2 regions of the Brevundimonas sp. ZS04 genome follow, and region 2 is predicted to be linked to the other one. Evidence: predicted binding sites of a transcription regulator. Region 2 holds the regulator's gene; the other holds the start of a gene.

Region 1 (7,903 bases), on a different contig from region 2:
CATGATCGGATCCTTCACCTTGCGGTCGCGCACCGCCTCGACATAGGCGTTCGGATCGGGATAGGCGGCTCGGCGGCGCGAAAGACCCGGCATACGCCCGCCGAAGACGACGCCCTTCAGGTTCTGCGCCTCGCATAGGTCGCGGCGCGCGTCGTACAGGCGCTGGCCGATGCGCAGGCGGCGCCGGGCCGGGTCGACGCAGACCTCCATCCCGTACAGCCACGCGCCCGCCGGATCGTGTCGCGCCGCATAGCCGCCGCCGGTGATCTGGTCCCAGCTGTGCGGCCCCATGGCCGAGGCCTCGTCGATGCGGAAGCTGGCGGCGTAGCCGACGATCTCGCCCTCGAACTCGACCACGAACTGGCCGTCGGGATAGGTGGCGATCTGACCGCGCAGCATCCCCGGCGTATAGGGCGGCATGTCCTTGTAGACCCGCTCGACCAGGGCGTTGATCCCGGCGACGTCGCCCATGCGCGCGTTGCGGATGGTCAGGACGGCGGGCTTGGCCGGCTCGGCGGGCGGGACGGTTTGGGCGGTCTGAAGATCAGTCATCCCATCCTAACGCGCGAGCTTGGCCGTTGGATCATTTTCATCGTCTTGGACCCGCGCCGGGATGGGCGCACAATGGCGTCATGTCCGGCATGGCCCAGGAAATGGCGCAGGAAATCGAACTCAAGTTCCGGCTCGGCCCCGGCGCCGCCGCGCGCCTGGCCGCTCACCCGGCCCTGGCGGGCGAGGACAGCGTGCAGAGCCTGCGCTCCGTCTATTTCGACACGCCGGATCAGGCGCTGCGCCGCGCCGGCTGGGGCCTGCGCGTGCGCGCGACCGGCCGCGGCTTCGTCCAGACCCTGAAGGGCCAGACCGGCGGCGACGTCCTCAACCGCGCCGAATGGGAGACGCCCGTCCCCAGCGAGGCCCTGGACTGGCGGGCCGTCAAGACGACGCCCGCCGCCGCCCTGCTGAAGGGCCGCCGCCGCGACCTGTCGCCCCGCTTCGCAAGCACGGTGCGTCGCCGCGCCCGGCTGGTCGCCTTCGAGGGCGCCGTGATCGAGGCCGCCTATGACGAGGGCGAGCTGTCGGCGGGCGGCCGCGTCGAACCCTTGCGCGAACTCGAACTGGAGTTGAAGGACGGCCCGCCCCAGGCCCTGTTCGCCCTGGCCCGTCGCCTGTCGGCCGACATCGCCCTGGTCCCCCTGTTCGAGAGCAAGGCCGAGCGCGGCTGGCGCCTGGCCGAGGGGTCGGAGCGCGCGCCCCGTTTCGCCCGCGTCGATCCCCTGCCGCGCGCCCTGTCGGCCGAGGCCGCCCTGCGCCGCACGGCCCTGGCCGCCTTGGGCCAGGTCTCGGCCAACGCCGAACTGCTGCGCCGGGTGCGGCGGCCCGAGGCCCTGCATCAGCTGCGCGTGGGCCTGCGTCGCCTGCGCGCCGCCCTGTCCGTGTTCGCCCCCCTGCTGGGCGAGGACGCCGCTCCCGTCGTCGCCGAGCTGAAATGGCTGGCGCATGAGACCGACGCCGCGCGCGATCTGGACGTCTTCATCCGCGACGTCTTCCACCCCGCGGCGCTGGAGACGCCCGACCCCGACCTCGCTCCCCTGGGCCTGCGCCTGCTGGCGGCCCGCAGCGGGGCCTATCGCCGGGCGATGGCGGCGATCGATTCGCCGCGCTACGCCGCCCTGATGTTCGAGACCCTGGCCTGGATCGAGACCGGCGCCTGGCGGACCGATCCCGACCCCGTGCGCGCCTGGCGCCGACAGCGGCCCGTCGCCGCCTTCGCCGCCGAGGCTCTGGAGCGATTGAGCCGGCGCGTACAGCATGGCGGGCGACGCCTGGACCAGTTGGACGTCGCCGGTCGCCACCGTCTGCGCATCCGCGTCAAGCGTCTGCGCTATGCGGCCGAGTTCTTCGCCGGCCTGTTCGACCGCCCCGGCCGCGAGCGGCGTTTCCGCGCAGGTCTGGAGCAGGTCCAGGACGCGTTCGGCGCCCTCAACGACCTGGCCGTGGCGCGCGACCGCATCCCCGCCGAGGCCCGGCTGACCTCTCCCGAGATCGCCTTCACCGCCGGACGCCTGATCGGCCGCCGCGAACAGAGCGCCCCCGTCCTGCTGCTCGCCTCAAGCCGCGCCTTCGCCCGCCTGTCCCGCGCCCGGCGCTTCTGGCGGTAAGACTTACGACTAAATCGGTCGCATCGTGATAAATGTTCTCGTTCAGTTCACGAGAACATCTTGCGAACGGGAACAAACCGTGTCCATAGTCCGGCTCAACGAGGGAGCGGGTCCGTGGCGGGTCTCTCCCGAAGTCAGATGGGAATCATGGCAAGGGAGAGAAAACCAATGTCACAGGCGGCACTGAAGCTCGTGGGTAAAGAAGACGGCGACAAACAACGCGCTCTAGAGGCGGCGATCGCGCAGATCGATCGCGCCTTCGGCAAGGGCTCGGTCATGAAACTGGGCAAGGCCGGACAGGTGGCCGAGATCGAAAGCGTCTCGACCGGCTCTCTGGGTCTCGACATGGCGCTCGGCATCGGCGGCCTGCCGGTCGGCCGGGTGATCGAGGTGTTCGGCCCGGAATCCTCGGGCAAGACGACCCTGGCCCTGCACACCGTGGCCGAGGTCCAGAAGAAGGGCGGCGTGGCCGCCTTCGTCGACGCCGAACACGCGCTCGATCCCGTCTACGCTCAGAAATTGGGCGTGAACCTCGACGACCTGCTGGTGTCGCAGCCCGACGCGGGCGAGCAGGCGCTGGAGATCGTCGACACCCTGGTGCGCTCGGGTGCCGTGGACATCGTGGTGGTCGACTCCGTCGCCGCCCTGACGCCCCGCGCTGAGATCGAGGGCGAGATGGGCGACAGCCTGCCCGGCCTTCAGGCCCGCCTAATGTCGCAGGCCCTGCGTAAGCTGACGGCCTCCATCTCCAAGTCCAAGTGCATCGTCCTGTTCATCAACCAGATCCGTCACAAGATCGGCGTCATGTACGGTTCGCCGGAAACGACGACGGGCGGCAATGCGCTGAAGTTCTACGCCTCGGTGCGTCTGGACATCCGCCGCACCGGCGCGATCAAGAACCGCGACGAGGTGGTCGGCAACACCACCCGCGTCAAGGTGGTCAAGAACAAGGTCGCCCCGCCGTTCCGCGAGGTCATCTTCGACATCATGTACGGCGAAGGCATCTCCAAGATCGGCGAGATCATCGATCTGGGCGTCAAGGCCAACATCATCGAGAAGTCGGGTTCGTGGTTCTCCTACGACTCCACCCGCATCGGTCAGGGTCGCGAGAACGCCAAGGAGTTCCTGAAGAACAACCCCGACATGGCCCTCGCCATCGAGAAGGCGGTGCGCCAGTCGACGGCCAAGATCGCCGACGACATGCTGGGCGCGCCCGAGCCCGACGAAGGTCAGGATCTGGAGGGCTGACCCACCACCCCCAACGCCGTCATCCTCGGGCTTGACCCGAGGATCCAACCAGGCAGCGTGCTCTTCCTTTCCAGCCGTGATCGCGCTGACGATCCGATCCTCGGGTCAAGCCCGAGGATGACGGCCGGAGGCAAGGGCCCCCTGACGGCCAGAGCTTCTCCGTTCGCCGCCTCGCGACCCGCCTACCGACCCCGCGGGGCCGGTCGGACGGAGACCGGCCCGCCCGACCTGCGTCGGGCGGGCCTCTTTTTTGCCCGCTCAAGACGCCGCCCCGCCCTCTCTCCCGCTCATCCCGGCGGACGCCGGGATCCAGTGCTTTGGCTTCGGGGCGCGAGGGGCAATGGGTGGCGATGCGTGCGGCGCTCTCACTGGATCCCGGCGTCCGCCGGGATGAGCGGATGTTGAGATACGCCCATCAAACGCGTTTCTCAGTGCAACGGCCTTGTTTCCCTTCGGCGCCTACGGGCAGACTTCGCCTCGACCCAACGGAGCCTCCTCATGACCAGCCCCGCCACCGCCGACCTCTGCGACACCCACTCCGACGCGGTGAAGGTCTGCCAGACTCTCTTCAGCAGCTTCGGCCAGATCGCCGCCTTCCACGGCCCGATCCGCACCCTCAGCGTGCTGGATGACAACGCCCTGGTCCGCCAGACGCTGGAGCGCCCCGGCCAAGGCGCGGTCATGGTCGTCAACGGCGGCGGTTCGCTCAAACGCGCCCTGGTCGGCGACAATCTGGCCAAGCTGGCCATCGACAACGGCTGGGCCGGGATCGTCGTCCACGGCGCCGTGCGCGACGTGGCTGTCATCAACACCATGAACGTCGGCGTCAAAGCGCTTGGAACCGTTCCCCTGCGCGCGGACCGCGACGCCATCGGCGAGATCGACATCCCCACCGCCTTCGGCGGCGTCATCTTCACCCCCGGCGACTGGCTCTACGCTGACGAGGACGGCCTGATCGTCTCGCCGCATCGCCTGCACGACTAAGGCGCAAGGCTTTCTCCCGAACACGCCGTGCATAGACGGCCCAGCAACGCTTCGTCATGGTGAACGAATGAAGTCGCGCGCTCTCTCCATATCACTGGCGGTCATGCTGACGGCCCTGCCGCTTTCCGGATGCCTGACGCTCGCCGCCGTTCATCAGTTGCACGAGCAACATGAGTTCGAACGCCGCAACGCCTTCGACCCCAGCGCGCACGAGTGGGCCCTGGCTCCCGGCGCACCGATCGCGGGACGTCTGACCCTGACAGCCAGCTATCGCCAAGGTTACAGCGGAGTTGTCGAACCTATTCCGGACGAAACTCTGACTTGCGAACAACTGTTCATTCGACTGATCCCTGACACCCCGCACATGCGCTGGCTGCTAGAGCGACAGCACCGCCTTATCGTCACAGAGCGCGGCGATTGGCTTAACGGCTTCAGCGAACAACCTGAACGGTGGTCTTGGCCCGAAGCCGCATCGGCATCCTACATACGCGAAACGACTTGCGGGACGGGCGGCGCCTTCAGCTTCCCTTCCGTCCCTGCAGGGCCCTACCTGTTGCTTGCACAGCTGCATCCGACAGCCGAACGCGCGCCTCTCGTTCAGAACGACATCGTGTTGAAGTCCGTCATGGTAAAGGCAGGTGCTCCGCTCAACGTCCACATCCGCTCACGTAGCGCTCTGCACGGCCCGTTGACGCCGCGCTGAGACTGACCTCCGCCGGGTGATGCGTTCGGCGCAAAATCCCTATATGACGCCGGTTCCGATATTTCCTCCCGCGCGCCCGAGTTCCAGAGCGATACGCCCATGACCAGCCTGAAGCAGATCCGTTCCACCTTCCTCGACTACTTCGCCGCCGACGGCCACGAGAAGGTGCAGTCGGCTCCGCTCGTGCCGCAGAACGACCCGACCCTGTTGTTCGTCAACGCGGGCATGGTGCCGTTCAAGGACTACTTCACCGGCGCGGCCGTGCCGCCCTATAAGCGCGCCACCAGCTCGCAGAAATGCGTGCGCGCCGGCGGCAAGCACAACGACCTGGACAACGTCGGCTACACCGCGCGCCACCACACCTTCTTTGAAATGCTGGGCAATTTCTCGTTCGGCGACTACTTCAAGGACCACGCCATCGAGAGCGCCTGGGGCCTGCTGACCAAGGAGTTCGGCCTGGACCCCGCACGCCTGCTGGTCACCGTCTACCACACCGACGATCAGGCCTTCGACATCTGGAAGAAGGTGACGGGCTTCGCGGACCAGAAGATCATCCGCATCCCCACCAACGACAACTTCTGGGCCATGGGCGACAGCGGCCCCTGCGGCCCCTGCACCGAGATCTTCTACGACCACGGCGACCACATCTTCGGCGGCCCTCCCGGTTCGCCGGACGAGGACGGCGACCGCTTCGTCGAGATCTGGAACAACGTCTTCATGCAGTTCGAGAAGGAGAACGACGAGATCGTTCGCGAACTGCCCAAGAAGTCGGTCGACACCGGCATGGGCCTGGAGCGCATCGCCGCCGTCCTGCAGGGCGTCCACTCCAACTATGACGTCGACCTGTTCAAGAGCCTGATCAACGCCTCGGAAGAACTGACCTCGACCAAGGCCGAGGGCGAGCGCGCCCCGTCGCACCGGGTCATCGCCGACCACCTTCGTTCGACCGCCTTCCTGATCGCCGACGGCGTGACGCCCTCGAACGAGGGCCGGGGCTATGTCCTGCGCCGCATCATGCGCCGCGCCATGCGGCACGCCCACCTGCTGGGCGCCGCCGATCCGCTGATGCACCGCCTGGTGCCGACCCTGGTTCAGGAGATGGGCGAGGCCTATCCGGAACTGGGCCGCGCCCAGGCCTTCATCGAGGACACGTTGAAGCAGGAAGAAATCCGTTTCCGCACGACCCTGGGCCGCGGCATGAACCTGTTCGATCAGGCCACGACCGGCTTCAAGGCTGGCGACATGCTGGACGGCCAGACGGCCTTCACCCTGTACGACACCTACGGCTTCCCGCTGGACCTGACGCAGGACGAGGCCCGCCGTCGCGGCTTTAGCGTCAACGTCGACGGCTTCGAATCCGCCATGGCTGAGCAGCGCGATCGCTCGCGCGAGCACTGGAAGGGCTCGGGCCAGACGGCCTCGGCCGGGGCCTGGCTGGCCCTGCGCGACCAGCACGGCGGCACGGAATTCACCGGCTATGAGTCCGAGACCGGCGAAGGCAAGGTTCTGGCCATCGTCAAGGACGGCGCCGAAGCTGCGTCCGCCGCGACCGGCGAAACGGTCGAGGTGCTGCTGGACAAGACCCCCTTCTACGGCGAAGGCGGCGGTCAGGCGGGCGACAAGGGCGCCTTCGTCTGGAGCGGCGGCGAAGGCCGCGTTCTCGACACCAAGAAGCACGGCGGCGACCTGCACGTTCACACGCTGGAAGTGACCAAGGGCGCGCTGGCCGCCGGCGCCGTCGTGACCGCCACGGTCGAGGAAGGCTCGCGTCCGACCACCCGCGCCAACCACTCGGCGGCCCACCTGTTCCACGCCGCCGTCAAGAACGTGCTGGGCGCCCACGTCGCCCAGAAGGGCCAGATGGTCGACGCCGAGCGCATGCGCTTCGACTTCAGCCACAACGCCCCGATGACGGACGAGGAGATCGCCCGCGTCGAGGACGAGGTGAACGCCGTCATCCGCCAGAACGTCCCGGTCACGACCGAGCTGATGACGCCCGACGCCGCCATCGCGGCGGGCGCCGTGGCCCTGTTCGGCGAGAAATATGGCGACGAGGTCCGCGTCCTGACCATCGGCCGCGCCCTGTCGGGTCCAGGCGCCTATTCGGTTGAACTGTGCGGCGGCACCCACGTCTTCCGTACCGGCGACATCGCCTTGTTCAAGATCGTCTCGGAAGGCGGCGTGGCCGCCGGCGTGCGCCGCGTCGAGGCCCTGACCGGCGAGGCGGCCCGCCGCTTCCTGCTGGATCAGGCCAATGTCGCCCGTTCGCTGGCCCAGGGCTTCAAGATCCAGACCGCCGAGGTTCCGGCCCGCGTCGAGGGCCTGCAGGCCTCGGTCAAGACGCTGGAGAAACAGGTCGCCGACCTGAAGAAACAACTGGCGCTGGGCGGCGGCGCGGGCGCCAATGCGGCCCCCGAAGAGATCGGCGGGATCAAGCTGATGGCCCGCGTCCTGGACGGCGTGGACGGCAAGGGCCTGCGCGGCGTGGCCGAGGACTTCAAGAAACAGATCGGCTCGGGCGTCGTCGCCCTGGTCGGCGTCGTCGACGGCAAGGCGGCCATCACCGTCGCCGCGACCCCGGACATGGCAGGCAAGGTGAATGCGGCCGACCTGGCCCGCGACGCCGTCATCGCCATGGGCGGCAAGGGCGCAGGCGGCAAGCCCGACTTCGCCCAAGGCGGCGCCCCGGACGGATCGAAGGCCGAGGACGGCCTGAACGCCATCCGCGCCGCGCTGAAGGGCTGATCGCCCGCACAGACTGAAACGACAAAGGGCGGCGCATTCGATGCGCCGCCCTTTTTCTTTCCTC
Region 2 (7,903 bases):
GGATGTGGGCGAAGGTCGGGCGCGTCCAGCCCAGGGCGTCGTAGATCAGGCTCTGGCGGGCGGCGTTGTTGAGGTGGTCGTCGCCGCGGATGACGTGGGTCACGCCCATGTCGTGGTCGTCCACCACCACGGCCAGGTTGTAGGTCGGCGCCCCGTCCGAGCGCAGGATGACCAGGTCGTCCAGCGACGCGGATTCCCAGCGCACGGTTCCCTGCACGGCGTCGTCGACCGCGACGGCCTGATCCAGCGGACGGCGGAAGCGCACCGTGTGCGGCTTGGTCAGATCGTCGACGCTCGGCTCCCGGTCGCGCCAGGGCGAGACGAAGTCGCGGCCTTCAGCCTTGGCCTGGTCGCGCAGGGCCGTGGTCTCGTCGGCAGTCAGGAAGTCGCGATAGGCGTGGCCGGTCGCCAGCAGTTCATTGACCACGTCGCGGTGACGGTCGGCGCGAGCGAACTGGAAGACCGGCTCTTCATCGCCGAACAGTTCGAGCCAGGACAGGCCGTCGAAGATGGCCTTCACCGCCTCGTCGGTCGAACGCTCGCGGTCGGTGTCCTCGATGCGGATCAGGAATTTGCCGCCGCGTCCCTTGGCGTACAGCCAGTTGAATAACGCAGTTCTCGCCCCGCCGATATGCAGGTAGCCTGTGGGCGAGGGGGCGAAGCGGGTGACGACGGTCGAGGAAGGGGAGGTCATAGAGGCAGGGTCCATAGGGCAGGGTCTTATACGCCCGCCCGTGGGGAAGCGAACCCTTGTGGCCCGGTTAATTGACAGTCTTTGCGATGACGTGCGGGCGCAGGCGGATCGCTGGCCCTTGTGGTCGTCCGTCTGTTTCGGCGCAGGGTGCGCCGCCTATTTCGTGCTGAAAGACGAGCCGGCGACGTGGCCGCTGGCGGCGGCGGCCTTCGTGCTGCTCTGTATGTGGATCGTCGGGCGGGCGCGGGGCTTGCCGCGTTGGGGGACTTTGCTTCTGTTGATGCTGGCCTGCTTCGGCGGCGGGTTGGCGGTCGCCAAGCTGAGGGCTGTGGCCGTGGCGGCCCCGATCGCGCCTGCGGACATGAAGCCTACGCAGCTTGAAGGCTGGGTCATGGATGTGGACTCGCCGGGCCAGAACGGCGCCCGCGTCGTCGTGGCGCCGGTGAAGGTGCGCGGACTGGCGCCTGAGGCGACGCCCGAGCGATTGCGGGTCACGGTGAAGGGGACGCCGCCGCCGCCCGGCGCGGCCATCCGCGTCTTCGGCATCCTGAATCCGCCGCCGCCCCCCGCTAGCCCCGGCGCCTATGACTTCGGCCGCAACGCCTATTTTCAGGGCATGGGCGGGACGCTGTTCGCCTTGGGGCCGACGCGCACCGCCGATTTGGCGCCGCCGCCTTGGCGGGTGCGGATGGCGATGAAGATCAACGCCGTGCGCTACGCCCTGGCCGAGCGGATCGTGGCGCGCCTGGGCGAGCGGACCGGCGGGGTGGCGGCGGCCATGACCACGGGGCACGAGACCTGGATCCAGAGCCCGGATCTGGACGCCATGCGGGATTCGGGACTGGCGCACATCCTGTCGATCTCGGGCCTGCACATGGCGGTCGTGGGGGGCTTTGTCTTCTTCGCGGCGCGCCTGCTGGTCGCGGCCTGGCCGTGGCTGGCGCTGCGCGTGTCGGGCAAGAAGGTCGCGGCGATCGCGGGTCTGATCGCGGTCGGAACCTATCTGGTCATTTCGGGTTCGCCGCCGCCGGCCGAGCGGGCGGCGGTGACGGCCTCCATCGCCTTTCTGGCCGTATTGGCGGACCGGCAGGCGGTGACGATGCGGGCGCTGGCGGCGGCGGCCTTCGTCGTGCTGTTGCTGCGGCCCGAGGCCGTGGTGACGCCGGGGTTCCAGATGTCCTTCGCAGCGACGGCGGCCCTGGTGGCGCTGGTCGAGGTCTGGCCGCGCCGCATCCGAGAGTTCGCCGCGCCCTGGCCCATCGTCGCGGTGCAGAGGTTCGGCAGTTGGCTGCTGGCCGCCTGCGCCGCCAGCCTGGTGGCAGGCATGGCGACGGGGCCGTTCGCCATGCAGCATTTCAACCGCACGGCCGTCTATGGACTGGTCGCGAATCTGGCGACGGCGCCGCTGGCGGACTTCATCATGATGCCCGCGCTTGCGCTGGGCGCGGCGCTGGAGCCGCTGGGCCTGGGCGCGCCCTTCCTGTGGCTGGCGGGCAAGTCGGTGGATGTCATGCTGGCGATCGGCCATTGGGCGGCTGGTCTGCCCGGCGCGGTTCAGGCGATCCCCAGCGCCCCGGCGGCGGCTCTGCCGGTCGCCTTCCTGGGCATACTGTTCATGTGCCTGTGGCGCGGACGGTGGCGCTGGCTGGGCCTGCCGTTCGCGGCGGCGGTGCTGATCTGGCCGCGCCCGGCGCCGCCGGACGTCTGGATCGGCGACGGCGGAGCGAATGCGGCTTATCGGCAGGGGGAGCAGGCGGTCGTGATGCGGCCCGCGGTGCGCCAGTTCGCCAGCGACCTGTGGTCCCGGCGGCGGGGGCTGGAAGCGGTGGTGCGACCGGGCGAAGGCTGGACCTGCAAACGCTCCTTCTGCGCGCCGCAGGACGAGGAAGGCGTGCTGGCGCTGTGGTGGGGCAAGGCGTCGCCTAGCGAGGCGCAGATGGATCAGATGTGCCGCAGCGCCGGGGTGGTCAGCGTACGGGCCGTGGTCGCGGTCCTGCCGTCGTCATGCGAGGGGCGGCTGGTGCTGGACGGTGCGGATCATGCGCGCGGCGGCTCGGTGGAGCTGTGGCGGGATGAGGCGGGCGGCTGGCGCGCCCTGTGGGCGGCGGAAGTGCGGGGACGGCGGCCGTGGAGCGGGGCTCACCTCTAGCCGCTCATCCCGGCGGACGCCGGGATCCAGTCAGAGCCGCACGTGCTGTCGTTGGCCAGAGGAGGCTAGATTAAAGGCAAACTTCCAGACGACCCGCTTGAAGCCAAAGCACTGGATTCCGGCGTCCGCCGGGACGAGCGAGGATGGGGGCCTCAGTGATAGCGGCGCAGCAGGCCGACCAGCTTGCCTTGAACCTCGACCTGATCGGGGCCGAAGATGCGGGTCTCATAGGCGCTGTTGGCGGGCTCCAGCGCGATGGACTGGCCCTTCTTGCGCAGGCGTTTCAGCGTGGCTTCCTCGCCCTCGACCAGGGCGACGACGATCTCGCCGGAAGAGGCGTTCTCCACCCGCTTGATGATGACCGTGTCGCCGTCGAGGATGCCGGCCTCGATCATGGAGTCGCCCTCGATTTCGAGCAGGTAGTGCTCGCCCGCGCCCAGCATGGCTTCGGGGACGGGCAGGCGCTCGCGTTCGTGCTGGATCGCGGCGATGGGGGTGCCGGCGGCGATCTTGCCCAGCAGGGGCAGGTCGCGCACATCGTTGGCGGCCTCGGCGACGGCGGGGCGAGGGTTCAGGCCGCCGCCCTGGATCACGTCGGGCTTGAAGGGCGCGCGGCCCTTGGCCGGGGCGGCGGTCGTGGCCTGCTCCGGCAGCTTCACCACCTCCAGCGCGCGGGCGCGGTGGGCCAGGCGGCGGATGAAGCCGCGTTCCTCCAGCGCCGTGATCAGGCGGTGGATGCCGGACTTGGACGCCAGGTCCAGCGCCTCCTTCATCTCGTCGAAGGACGGCGAAACGCCCGTCTCCCGGATGCGCTCATGAATGAACATCAGGAGTTCGTGCTGTTTCTTCGTGAGCATGGCGCAGAATCCAGAACAAGGCGTGAACCGTTGATGATGTTCTGTAAGTGTTCTGGTTAAAAGTCAACTAACGCCACGCTGAACCCCCGCGCCCGCCGCATGACGGGCGCGGGGCCGGGTCTTATTGCGCCGGAGCGGCCGGTGCGCCGTCCTTGTAGCGCGCGAACCATTCGATCATGGCGTTCATGCGGGCGGCGTTCTGGGACGGGCGGACGGCCAGGCTGTGGCCGACGCCGGGGATCTTCACCAGGGCCGTTGGCACGCCGCGCAGCTGCAGGGCGGTGTAGTACTGCTCCGACTCGCTGACGGGTGTGCGATAGTCCTCGTCGCCGACGACGACCATGGTCGGAGTCTTGACGTTGCCGACCAGCGACAGCGGCGACCGGCGCCAGTAGGCTTCCGGGTTCTCCCACGGATATTCGCCGAACCAGTAGCGGGCGAAGAAGGCCGGGTTGTCGGCCGTCAACACGAAGCTGGCCCAGTCGATGACCGGCTTCTGGACGACGGCGGCCTTGAAGCGGTCGGTCTTGCCCACGATCCAACTAGTCAGCACGCCGCCGCCCGAACCGCCTGTGACGAACAGCTTGTTCGGGTCAGCGATCCCCTGAGCGATGACGGCGTCGACGCTGCTGATCAGGTCGTCATAGTCGTTCGACGGATAGTTGTGGTGGATCAGGTTGGCGAACTCGTCCCCATAGGAGGTCGAGCCGCGCGGGTTGACCGACAGCACCGCATAGCCCGCAGCGGCGAACAGCTGGTTGTCGGTGGCGAAGTGTGGGCCGTAGGCGGCGAAGGGGCCGCCGTGGATCTCCAGCACCAGCGGATAGCGCTGGCCCTCGACATAGTCGGCCGGCAGGGTCAGCCAGCTTTCGACCGCGCGCTGATCGTGGGAGGAGGCGACTTGGATGCGGCGCACCTCGCCCAGCCGGCGGGCGCTGAGGAAGTCGGCGTTCAGGCGGGTCAGCTGGGTGCTGCGGCCGCCCTTCAGGACGTGGACGTCGGCCGGACGCGCAGGCGTGCCGCGCGTATAGGCGATGGCCCCGTCGTCGGCCACGGTGAAGCCGCCGCCGGTGTAGGGGCGGCCGAAGTCGTCGCCGGTCAGATCCTCGATCAGGGTGGTGACGGCGCCGTCCAGCGACACGCGGGCGACCTTGGTGCGGCCCTGATCGTCATAGGCGACATAGACCGAGCGGCCGTCGCGGCTCCACACCGGAGACTGGACCGAGCGGTCGAGGCTCTCGGTCAGGGCGCGGCTGTTCGAGCCGTCGGCGTCCATCACATAGAGGCGGGTGTTGTGATAGCCCATCCGCTTGTCGTCATAACCCAGGTAGGCGATGCGGCGGCCGTCGGGCGAGGCGACGGGGGCGTTGTCCGGCCCCGCGCGGCTGGTCAGGGCGGTCAGGCCGCCGGTCTGAACATCCAGGGCGAAGACTTCGCTGTCGGCGGCTTCGCGCTGCCAATCTGGGCGACGGTTGGCGCTGAGGTAGAGGGTGCGGGAATCGGCCGACCAGGACAGGCCGCCGCCGTGGTGGAAGTCGCCGTGCGTCAACTGGCGCGCGCCGCCGCCCTGCGATCCGACGACGAAGACGTGGCGGAAGCCCGGTTTCAGATAGCCCTGGCCGTCGGAGCGGTAGGAGACGCTGTCGATGATCTCCAGCGGCGGCGCCCACTGGGCGCCCTCGGGCTTGGCCAGGGGCGAGCCGATCTTGGGCTTTTCGCCAGGGACCAGGACGGAATAGGCCAACTGCTCGCCGTTGGGCGACCAACTGACGCTGGACGGGGTGTTGGGCAGGTTGGTGACGCGGACCGATTCACCCGACGCCATCCAGCGCACGAACAACTGGGGCGCGCCGCCCTCGGCGCTGGAGATGTAGGACAGGCGCGTACCATCCGGCGACCAGCGCGGCTGGCGATGCGAACCGGCCGAGGCGATCAGGGGCGAATGACGGCCGGTCTTCACGTCGATCAGCCAGATGGTCGGGCGCATCCGGTCGGTCATGATGTCGGCCGTCTGGCGGACATAGGCGATCTGTCCGCCGTCTGGACTGATCTGGGCGTCGGAGGCGACCTCCATGCCGAACAGGTCTTGCGCGGTGAACAGGCCGCGGTCGGCGGTCGGCAGGCTGGGCGCGGCGGCCGCCTGGACGGCGGTTTGCGCCATCGCGGGCGCGTGGGCGCTGAGGATCAGGGCGCAGGCCGCCCAGGCGAACTTGTTCATATGAAACCCCCTCTGGTTTGGAGGGATCATAGAAAGGCGCGAGGGGGCGGCAAGATAGGGAAAGGGCCGCCGGAACGAATCCGGCGGCCCTTTTTCATTCGCGTTCCGAAGAAAAGTCAGAACTTGAAGCTGGCCCGCAGCAGCAGGGTGTAGCGGACGTAGTCTTCCAGCAGTTCGGCGTCGCCGGTGACGGCCAGCATGCCCAGATCGTTGCCGACGTTCAGACGGAAGCCTAGGATCGGACCGCCGCCCTCGATGCTGGCGGGCGTCAGGGTGAAGGCGTCGCCGCCCGAAGCCAGGCGGGCGATGGTGGTCCCGGCGTCGACCGAGAAGTTCTGACGCCAGCCCAGACGGACCTCGGGGCGGATCCAGCCGTCCTTGCCGAAGCCGTAGCCGATGTTCACCGCAGCCACGCCCGAGAAGATGTGGCCGTCGCGTTCGTCGATCTTCAGATCGAAGCCGTCGCCGCCGCCCTTTTCGGTACGAGCGTCCTCGCTCAGCGAGAAGTATTCGACATAGGCCTCGGGGCGGATGTTCAGGCGGCCGAAGTGACGCTCGTACGACGCGCCCCCGGCGGCGGCCAAGGTCAGGCCGTGCCAGTCGGACTCGTTCTTCAGATTGATGCCGTCGGCGACCAGTTTGCGCGTGGCGCTGAAGGAGGCGTAGCCGCCGGCCGCGCGCGCCCAGGTCGTCCAGTACTGGCCTTGAGCGCGCCAGTAGAGGCCCAGCTCCAGCAGGTTGGCCGACAAGACTTCTTCAGCCGCCGCTTCGGGGTCTTCCAGATCCGACGAGGTGAAGGCCGCCGTCAGGCCGAAAGCGCCCATGTCGGTGCCGCGCTCGACGCCGCCCGCCAGGCCGAAGCCTTCCGAACGGAAGCCGTAGGTGTCGGTCTTGTCCTTGTCGGCGTAGAAGTTGATCTCCTGCACCCAGGCGCTGGTTTCGCCCGGCGTCGCGGCGGCGTTGCGGCCGGTCAGGGCGCGGGTCACGGCGTCGACGCCGCTGGCCAGCGACAGCAGCGGACCGCCAGAGTGGTCAGGCAGCAGCTGCTGATAGATGTTGAAGAAGCCGTCGCGGTCCGTCTGGTTCAGCATGGCCGCGCGGATCAGCTCATTATCGGCCAGGCCGGCGTAGAGCACGTCATAGGCGGCGGCCTCGGCCTTGATCATGCCGGCTTCTTCCGCCGTGCGGCGACGGGCGTCGACCGTCAGCTTGCCGGCGGCGTCGTCGACGTTGGCCTTGACCACGAAGGCGTAGGGCGAGTTGGACTGAAGCGCGTCCTGGTCGATGGCGCCGACGTTCAGGTCGCCCGCCTCGATGATGGTGAAGGACGTCGGATCCTGGATCAGGGAGTTGAAGCGAACGCCCAGACCCGCGCCATCGGCCAGGTCGGCGCTGCCGCTGACCTTGAAGCCGCCGTTGGCGTTGTTGGCGGGGTCCAGGGTGACGATCAGATTGCCGTCGGCGCCGACGTTCAGGTCGCTGACCTGAAGCTGACCCGTATGACGCGCATCCAGCGTGCCCTTGGAGACGTCGATGTCCAGTTGGCCGTCGCCGTTGGACAGCTTGCCGGTCACCACGGCGCCGCCGCTGATGGACAGGCGGTCGGCGCCGGTTCCGAAGGAGATGTCGCCGGTCACCGTGCCGTTGCGGATGTCCAGCACATCAGCGCCCGAACCCAGGCGGATGTCGCCGCGGATGGCGGGTTCATTGGCGTCGGGCACGCCGTCCTTGTCGGCGTCCGGCAGCTTGTGGTCGGGAATGACCACGCCGTCCTGCACCAGGGTGACGCCCGTGCTGTTGGCGCTGACGTCCACGGCGATGGCTGACCCGGTCTGGGCCACGTCCTTTTCAGGGCTGACGACCGCCAGGATCCTGCCGGTGTTGTTGATCGAAGTCAGCGTGCCGGATTGATCGCGCACGGCGACGGCGTCGCTCTTGGAGCCGTTCACGCCCGCCGACAGGGTGCCGGAGTTGCTGAGCGAAGA

Evidence for each region. Region 2 encodes LexA, which represses DNA repair genes until DNA is damaged. Its sites were predicted from a motif close to ATGTTCNCNANNTGTTCT; they were not measured.
Region 1: a site for LexA is predicted at 2,212-2,229, ahead of recA (recombinase RecA). Genes of this name have one in related genera too.

Annotation. Positions count from the first base shown of each region.
Region 1 covers NZ_MTHE01000005.1:81,189-89,091, reverse strand. The annotation lists gene BJP32_RS08370 (bifunctional GNAT family N-acetyltransferase/carbon-nitrogen hydrolase family protein) at 1-552, opposite strand, end outside; gene BJP32_RS08365 (CHAD domain-containing protein) at 633-2,159, shown strand; gene recA (recombinase RecA) at 2,328-3,407, shown strand; gene rraA (ribonuclease E activity regulator RraA) at 3,906-4,391, shown strand; gene BJP32_RS08350 (carboxypeptidase regulatory-like domain-containing protein) at 4,459-5,094, shown strand; gene alaS (alanine--tRNA ligase) at 5,194-7,839, shown strand.
Region 2 covers NZ_MTHE01000003.1:223,526-231,428, reverse strand. The annotation lists gene gltX (glutamate--tRNA ligase) at 1-694, opposite strand, end outside; gene BJP32_RS05875 (ComEC/Rec2 family competence protein) at 813-2,843, shown strand; gene lexA (transcriptional repressor LexA) at 2,996-3,700, opposite strand; gene BJP32_RS05865 (S9 family peptidase) at 3,822-5,918, opposite strand; gene BJP32_RS05860 (autotransporter domain-containing protein) at 6,035-7,903, opposite strand, start outside.